2 regions of the Candidatus Contubernalis alkaliaceticus genome follow, and region 2 is predicted to be linked to the other one. Evidence: riboswitches for the same ligand, from Rfam matches in the RefSeq annotation. Region 2 holds a riboswitch; the other holds the start of a gene.

Region 1 (4,220 bases), 1.5 Mb from region 2:
ATCGGCAGAATTCCGTAAATCTTCTGCGGTTGCAGTAATCTCTTCCATGGAAGAGGACTGTTCCTCTGTAGAGGCTGCAATCTCCTGGCTTCCGGAACTAATCTGCTCCGCTGCCACAGTAACTTCAGTAATTTTTTCTACGATTCTCTGTACTTCTCCCACGATTTGGTTGAAGGTTTCACTGTTGGACATGATGACATCGGAACCTTCCCGGACTTTTTCTACCCCTTTGTCCATGCTTTCTACCGCACGGCCTGTCTCCTCCTGGGTTTCCTTGATTAATGCGGTGATGTCTACGGCAGCTTTTCCTGTCTGCTCTGCCAGCTTACGAACTTCTTCCGCTACCACCGCAAAACCCCGGCCCTGTTCTCCGGCCCGGGCGGCTTCTATGGCAGCATTCAAGGCCAAAAGGTTGGTCTGGTCTGCTACGGCGGTAATCATGCTGACTATATTTCCGATTTCTGAGGAACGGTTGTCCAGGCCTTCGATAATACTCCGCAGGCCCTCCACCATGTCATTAATATCCTTCATTTGAGTTACAGCATTTTTTATAGCTTCGGCACCTTCTGCGGCGCTCTCTGACACCTCTCTAGATATGTCAGCCATCTCCTGAGCACCGGTGCTGAGCTCCTGGCTGTTGCCGGCGAACTGGTTTGTGGTAGCGGCCACCTGCTCTAAGGTTGCGCTGGTGGACTCAGCGGCAGAAGATAATCCCTCGCTGGAATCCTTTACTCCCTGTGCTGTTTCGACTGCCTGCCGTATCAACTGGGATAGATTTGAATTCATGGTATTAAAGGCATTGGCCAGCTGACCGATTTCGTCTTTACGGTTCATTTCGGTCTGCACGGTGAAGTCCCCTTGGGCTACTTGATTGGCAATCTTAGTAATTTTTTGAATGGGATTGGCAATGCTGAGAGCTATGAAATACCCTAAAACAGCCACCATTAAGGCAGAGATGACAGCAACCATTACCATTAAGTTACGTAATATATCAACCCCGGCAAAGGCTTCCGCCTGGTCAATCATTACGACTAGGCCCATGGGCATGTCCCCTAGTTCTAGAACCTCTACAGTTCCCAAAACTGCATTACCCATGGTGTTTACATATTCACCTTGGGCACTGAAATCCAGGCTTCCGGAACTGATGGGTGCTGACAATACCTGTGCAGGCCAGGTAGTAACAGTCTGCTGCAGCACGGCTCCCTGGGATAATTCCCCATGCCTGAGGTTGCTGTGCAGCAGACCGTTAGAATCCACAAGGTAAGCATCCGCTGTTGACCCCAGATTCTCAAGTCCGTTATGAACTAACTGGTCAATTCCTTGAGCATTTACAGAAATGTTAAATGTACCAATTATGCTTCCCGATTGACCATCGCTTCTGACGGGAGATACGGCGGTCATAATGTTATCTAGAGCGACGTTGGAATAAAACAGGTCAGACCAGGCTACACGGCCGGCCAGGCCATCTTGAACATACTGCCGATCGGATAAATCAGCCCCCAAAAAATTGTTATCGGTGTTGGTGGTATATACCACTCTTCCGGTGGGGTCTGTTAAATAAAACAAGGCATAACCCATCTCTGCCAAAACCGCGCTGCTTATATCATCTAAAATCTCTACCCTTTCAAGCCAACGGGGGTCCTGGGTGTCCCATTCCACTTCACTTAAAATATTCATGCTCTGGTATACATCTCGGGTGGCAGCCAGCACCACAGCGTTATTTTTTACATCGTTAAAATAGGTGTCTAACTGTTCTTGTACCAGGCCGGCGTACATGTAATTGGCTGCTTCAATTTCCTCCTGAATGTTTGCACTGGCGCTGTTGTAAGAAATTACACTGATTGCAATAACCGGTACTAACCCGACCAATAAAAATAAAGAGATTAATTTAATTTTAAGGCTCATTTTTTTAAACATAAGATACTTCCCCTCCAATGAATTTAAAATAGTGCAAAAATAAAAAAACATGGCAGCGCCAGTTTTCTAAAAGCAAAAATTATAATTAGAAGAAACTATAATCTTTAGGAAAAGCTGGCAACCGGCTGTCTTCAGCATAAAAAGCTTTAGACCCTTGGTTTTGCGTCCCTGGTTTTCACCAGGTTTGCCTTTTTCAACTTATATATTATATTTTAACAGTTAAGCCTATCCCCCCTCATTCCAAATCAAATTCAAACCATGTCTAAAAGATTATTTGTTATGCCATAATATTCTAATATAATATATTCTATTAATACACAATATTTCCTTGTTGTATTTTGTCATTATATAAAAAAAAATGTCTAAAGATATTATTTGCTGTTACTAACAACAACGCATGCCCTTATAAACAAGTTTTATAAAAACGTCAATATTTAAGATAAAAAAACCATTATAAGTATTTTTATTGTTTTTTGCCCATTCAACTGCAATCCAAACTAATGTAATTGGTTTAGATTGCTAAAATGTTATATTAATGGATTATATTCTACAATTAAACATTATTTCCTTGTTACAATTTGTGGTAATTTTAGAATTTTTGTCGAAGAAATGACAAAGCCCCACCTACGCTAACGCTTAGAGGTGGGGATCTTATACCCTGAAAAAAAGAGATAAATTATTCCATATATATCTTAATCATTTTTCCAATACAGTGTTCTCTTCTAAAACCGCTAGAAAAACCTCCACCAACTCCGGATCAAACTGGCTTCCAGCACACCTTTTAACTTCAGCCGCAGCTTCTATTTGTGATAAAGGTTTTTTATAAGGTCTTCCGTTGGTCATTACATCATAGGCATCAACAATGGCTGTGATCCGAGCCAATAAAGGAATCTGCTGCTTTCTTAATCCTTCAGGGTAACCCTGCCCATCCCAGCGTTCATGATGGGAGATAATATCTTTTGCAACATGGGCAAATTCTTCCGTAGAACGAGCTATTCGATACCCTGTTTCAGGGTGCTTCTTAATAGCTGTCCATTCTTCTTCGGTTAAACTGTCCTTTTTCGTTAGGATTTCCTCAGAAATAGTAATTTTGCCTATATCATGCAGATAAATAAGAAGAGTTAACCTGTCCAATTCTGTTTCCGATAGATTAAACTTTTTGCCAATTTTTAAAGCCATATCCTGCATACGCCGGGCATGTTCCTCTGTCTCATAACTCTTTTCTTCCAGGGTTTTCAGTAGAGCATTTAGCACCGAACTCCTGACACTTCTACTTTCAGCCAGCTTATGTTTATACATATTGTCTTCAGCCTGTTTTAAAATCTCCGCAAGACAATCCTTCTCCCCCATCTGCTTACAAGCAATACCTAAGGCTATAGATAGAGGCACCGTTTTAACAAATGTTTTTTCACAATAAGATATAATTCTTTTACATATTCCCAGAGCATCTTCCTTTGTAACTTGGGGCAGAAGGACTACAAATTCATCCCCCCCCCAGCGGGCTATTATATCTTCTTGGCGGCAGGATTTCCTGAGGATATCAGCAGTACTTATCAGCATCTCGTCCCCTACACTGTGTCCATAGGTATCATTTACTAATTTAAGGCCGTTTAAATCCCCCATTATTATACTGATAGGCAGCTGACGGTCTGTATCCAACCTCTGCATTTCTTGCTCCATATATGCCCGATTATAAAGCCCCGTAGTAATGTCATGAAAACTTATGTAACGAATCTTATCTTCTGCCAGCTTACGCTCAGTAATGTTAACAGCAGCTAACAAAATACCGTCTACCTCTCCAGTAAGGTCATACAACGGCGCCAGGGAAAGGCTGACAAAGATAGGTGAACCGTCTTTCCTGAAACAATTTAATTCAAAATCATTAATTGATTTTCTCTCTACAATTACTTTGTTGCATTGATCATAAATACTGTTATGGATATCATACATGAAAAGGGAAACATCTTTTTCCAGCACTTCTTTTTCCGACCAACCAAAAATCCGTTCTGCCGCAGAGCTCCAGCTCTTCACCATGTGCAAAGAATTAAGGGAAATAAAAGCTACCGGTGAAGCATGGATTAATCCCCTGTACTTTTCTCCAATTTCCTGTAGTGCTTTCTTGGATTCCCTGTATTTGGTTACATCAGTTCCAGTCATAACAAAATATTTTATCGTGCCGTCCAGCTCCAACAAAACATTATAAGTCCAAAGTATTGTATAGATTAAACCATCTATTCCAATAAACTGTGTCTCTGATTCAAAGGGGTAATCTATCGGCTCCAAACTCATAAAGAAGGCTTTGT
Region 2 (4,220 bases):
ATCTGCACAGTTCCGGCTGTAAATACGTTTTGTATTAAGCCGGCCTCGAAGGTAAACCAGGCTAATGCAGCACCGCCAACAGAAAAGGAAGCCAGGACAAGAATCAATATACTTACAGCAATGCCGTGTCTCATATGCCTTTACCTCCCTTTCCGATGCCTGTTATTACTTCTCACCAAATCTGACTAAACTATTATTAACTATAAAAAGTACTTGATTGATATCTAAGAGGTCAGGAACTAACAGCCTTCTTTGAACCTGACTTTCCATTGGGAGGTTCTTCCCCCTCATAGATTGAGCCTACCTGGGGTTTCTTGTTTTTATGCTCTATCTCCCCAAGGTACTTGTAGACATTACGAAGCTCATAGGCAATTACCAGAAACCCCGGGACGAATATTAAGAAAATCAAGCCCTGCCTGGTTTGAGCAAACCCCATCACGTATCCCATGTAAGGAACAGAACCATGCACCCTACCAACCAATCTTTCTGCAGGTACCGGCATGGGGTCATTAACGTTGTTGGCATCCCCCCGGGTGGTAAATGTTAAGCCGTTTTCGTTGTTAACCTCCACGACCCGGTGAGTGGTCAGCATTGCATCGCTGTCAGCACCTCTAAAAGTTATAATGTCTCCGGCAGCAATGCCCGTAGGATCAGTTTCCCGTATAAAGACCAGGCTTCCGGTATCAAAAGCTGGGTTCATACTGCCGCTGAGAGCTACATACATCTGGTATCCGGCTACGGAGGGAATACCCCCCTGCAGCTTACTTTGAACCAGGAAAAAAGCTAATACTGCCATGACTACCAGCAGTGAACCGAAGATTATGTTACCCACAAAACCGGCTGCCCTGATAAATTTCCCGGAACCCTTCTTCTCCTTTGAACCCTCTTTCTTTTTCCTGGCACTGCGGCCGGCTCTTCCCCCCCGGCCTTTGGTTTCCTGTTCCCTGGAGAAAGCAACAACATTATCCTTTACTTGCCTTTCTCCCTGCTTCTCCGGCTCAGTAGTAATTTCCGGTTCCGGTTTTGTTTCCGGTTTTATCTTAGATTCTGGCTCCAGCTTTGTTTCTAGTTCTATCTTTGTTTCCGGTTGGAACCTTGCTTCCGGTTCAAGCTTAGTTTCCTGTTTCTGTTCTGGTTTCGGTGTCAGCTCCTGCTGCTGTTCCCGCTGCTGCTTTTCTTTAAAACTCCGGTCAAATTCTGGGCTTTTCACTGTGCTGTGGGATTCTTCTCCCCTTTTGTGGGTGAATTCCTGATCTGCTGTAATAAATGGAGTGCTGGCCTTTGGGGCCATTTCCTGCTGCTGAGGCTGCACATATGTTTGCATTTCCCGGCCTTTGCTTTCATCGGTAATGAAAAAAGCATCATTTAGCTGTTTTCTCAACTTCTGTTTTTCTAATGATGCGGCCAACTTTTCTTCAGCTTCTCTTTTCTGCTTCGCCAGCAGCTTCCTTTGGAAGGCCTCATCATTCTCTTGGCTCCTAATGGTATAAAAAACTTCTTTGTACTTTTCCATCAATTCCTGGTCTGTCAAAAAAACGGAACCAGGGGCATTGTAGTTACTATCTTCAATTAACTGCTGTTCCGGCTTAGGCTTTTTATTATCCTTCAAAACCCTGCCGGGTTCTCTCTCCTGGATGCTTCGAAAAGCTTTTCTCAGTCGAATGCTAAGCTCCTGTCCCATAAAGGGGACATTGATAAAGTCGTCTATCTCGTTTTCCAAGATAATGCTGTCAATTTTGATATAATCTTCTTCCCGGGCAATGGATAGGGTATATATGTTGGGATTTATTTTTTTTGACTCCCTCATCAACCTGACACCATTTTCGATGCCGGCCAGATCCAGGTGTGCAAGCACCATATCTACTGAACAGTTTGAAATTATCTCCAAAGCCGAGGACTCTGAAGAACAGGCAATAATATCACCATCTATCTGGTTTTCCACCAGGTATCGGTTCAAATGTGTCGGCCAAATCAAATTATAGCCAACCAGTAAAATCCGCATAACACCACATCCTATCCGTCAACAATCAATGGTTGTCCATAGACTTAAGCAAAAACTTATAGCTGCCCACTGCTCTGCTCATCCTTAACCTCATACTCATCTGTATCTGTATCTGTATCATCATCAATCTCTATATCCTCACCATTTGTTTCCCCCGGCCCTGCCACTTCCGGTTCATTCTCCCCTTCATCTGCCTCTTCAGATTCCATGAAGCTGAATTCATCATAAGCAGGCATGTTCAAACTATAGGTTTCTGGGGTCAAATCAGAAACAAAGGTGAAGCTTTGAACTTCTGATTTAGAACGGTCTGTAAAATAAGAATTACTCTCAGGAAAGCTGGCGAGATATATAATGAAAGTAGAAGTAATTACTAAAATAGAAAATATCTTAAAATAATGTCTCATAAAGGAGAAAAAAATGTTGTGACCGGAGGAGTTACGGCGGGATTTTACTCTTCGGTTAGTCATTTATATTTCCTCCTTTTGCCCTTTAGAAATTGCTGTATCCCTAATGACTTTTAAGCTGATGTTTTCGTTTTTGATAATTAGAATTTTTTTGATAATTAGAATTCATAACCGTTAAATGTTTATGGTCAAGCCCTGCTTTAATCATTATATGCCGGTAATAACTCTTTAGAATAAAAAAACCAACCACTTAATTCGTGGCCGGTTACGCTACCAGCTCCTGACGGATCTAGCGTCCAGTATTAATCCGTCATTCATCGCTTCCACAAAATGAATCATAAGTATAACAAAAATTCTTCCTCTATAGTTATATTATAACTATTTTTATTGGAAATACCATACTACTATTTTCCCATTTTTTTATTAGTGAACTCGTTTCAGCAAACTTAAAGCGTCAAGAAATCAGGTGGAGACTCTACTCCACCTGATTAAAAACCCCACCTACGCTAACCCTTAAAAGGTGGGGACTTATACCCTAAAAAAAGAGATAAAAGGCCATCTAAATGAAAATGAAGCAGTATTGGGGGAATTAAATGAAAATCGCTATACTATATAGCTTTTTAGATATGCCTCCTGCTTAGGAGTTAAAGAATCAATCTCAAATCCCAGGGTGTGCAGTTTTAACCTGGCTACCTCCCCATCGATTTCCTCCGTCACATCATATACGCCGGCTTCTAATTTATGGTTCACCAGGTATTCCGCACAAAGTGCCTGCAGCGCAAAAGAGGTATCCATAATCTCCACCGGATGGCCATCCCCGGAAGCTAGATTTACCAATCTCCCTTCGGCAATGAGAAATACCCGCTTCCCCCCGGGCAGTGTATACTCCATCACATTTTTACGCACTTCTCTTTTCTCCACCGCATACTTTTCCAAAGCCTCAAAATCAACCTCTACATTAAAATGGCCGGCATTGGTCAAGATGGCCCCTTCCTTCAACAGGTCAAAATGCTCCCTGCTAATTACTTCACAACAGCCGGTTACAGTAACATGAATATCCCCCAGGGGACAGGCATCCTTCATGGGCATAACCTGAAAACCATCCATCACCGCTTCAATGGCTTTTAAAGGGTCTATCTCCGTTACAATGACATCGGCACCCAACCCCTTTGCCTTACTGGCCACGCCTTTACCGCACCAACCATATCCTGCCACCACTACAGTCTTCCCGGCTACCAGCAAATTGGTAGTCTGCATAATACCCGTCCAAACAGACTGCCCGGTGCCATATCGATTATCAAACAGATACTTGCTCATGGCATCATTGACCGAAATCATAGGGAATTTCAAATGGCCGGCTTTATCCCTGGCCTTCATACGTATAACCCCGGTAGTAGTTTCCTCACATCCCCCTATAACCTGGGGTATATATTCCGGATATCTTTCGTGAATCATGTGAATAACATCCCCGCCATCGTCCAATATAATGTTGGGCTCAGCTTTGATTAATTCCTCTAAAAAATGTAGATATTCATCCTCACTACAGCCGTACTTTGCAAATACAGCTACTCCCCTCCGGGCGATGGCCTGGGCTACATCGTCCTGGGTAGATAAAGGATTACTGCCGGCCAAAAAAACTTCTGCACCTCCAGACTGGAGGACTTCACAAAGACGGGCAGTCTTAGCCTCCAAATGGATACATACCGCAATTTTAATTCCTTTAAAGGGTTTTTCCCTCAAAAAACGTTCCTCAATCACCTGTAAAACCGGCATATGCTTACCTGCCCAATTAAGCTTTTGATCCCCTGTAGTTA

Evidence for each region. Region 2 has a riboswitch for cyclic di-GMP ahead of HUE98_RS16060 (hypothetical protein). Riboswitches for the same ligand answer to the same signal wherever they lie in the genome.
Region 1: another riboswitch for cyclic di-GMP. It lies ahead of HUE98_RS05680 (methyl-accepting chemotaxis protein); the one in region 2 lies ahead of HUE98_RS16060 (hypothetical protein).

Annotation. Positions count from the first base shown of each region.
Region 1 is NZ_CP054699.1:1,192,540-1,196,759, reverse strand. Features, by position in the region: gene HUE98_RS05680 (methyl-accepting chemotaxis protein) at 1-1,917, opposite strand, end outside; cyclic di-GMP riboswitch class I at 2,031-2,116, opposite strand; gene HUE98_RS05675 (sensor domain-containing diguanylate cyclase/phosphohydrolase) at 2,614-4,220, opposite strand, start outside.
Region 2 is NZ_CP054699.1:3,255,995-3,260,214, forward strand. Features, by position in the region: gene HUE98_RS16050 (hypothetical protein) at 1-134, opposite strand, end outside; gene HUE98_RS16055 (signal peptidase I) at 233-2,002, opposite strand; gene HUE98_RS16060 (hypothetical protein) at 2,059-2,469, opposite strand; cyclic di-GMP riboswitch class II at 2,657-2,740, opposite strand; gene HUE98_RS16065 (adenosylhomocysteinase) at 3,010-4,220, opposite strand, start outside.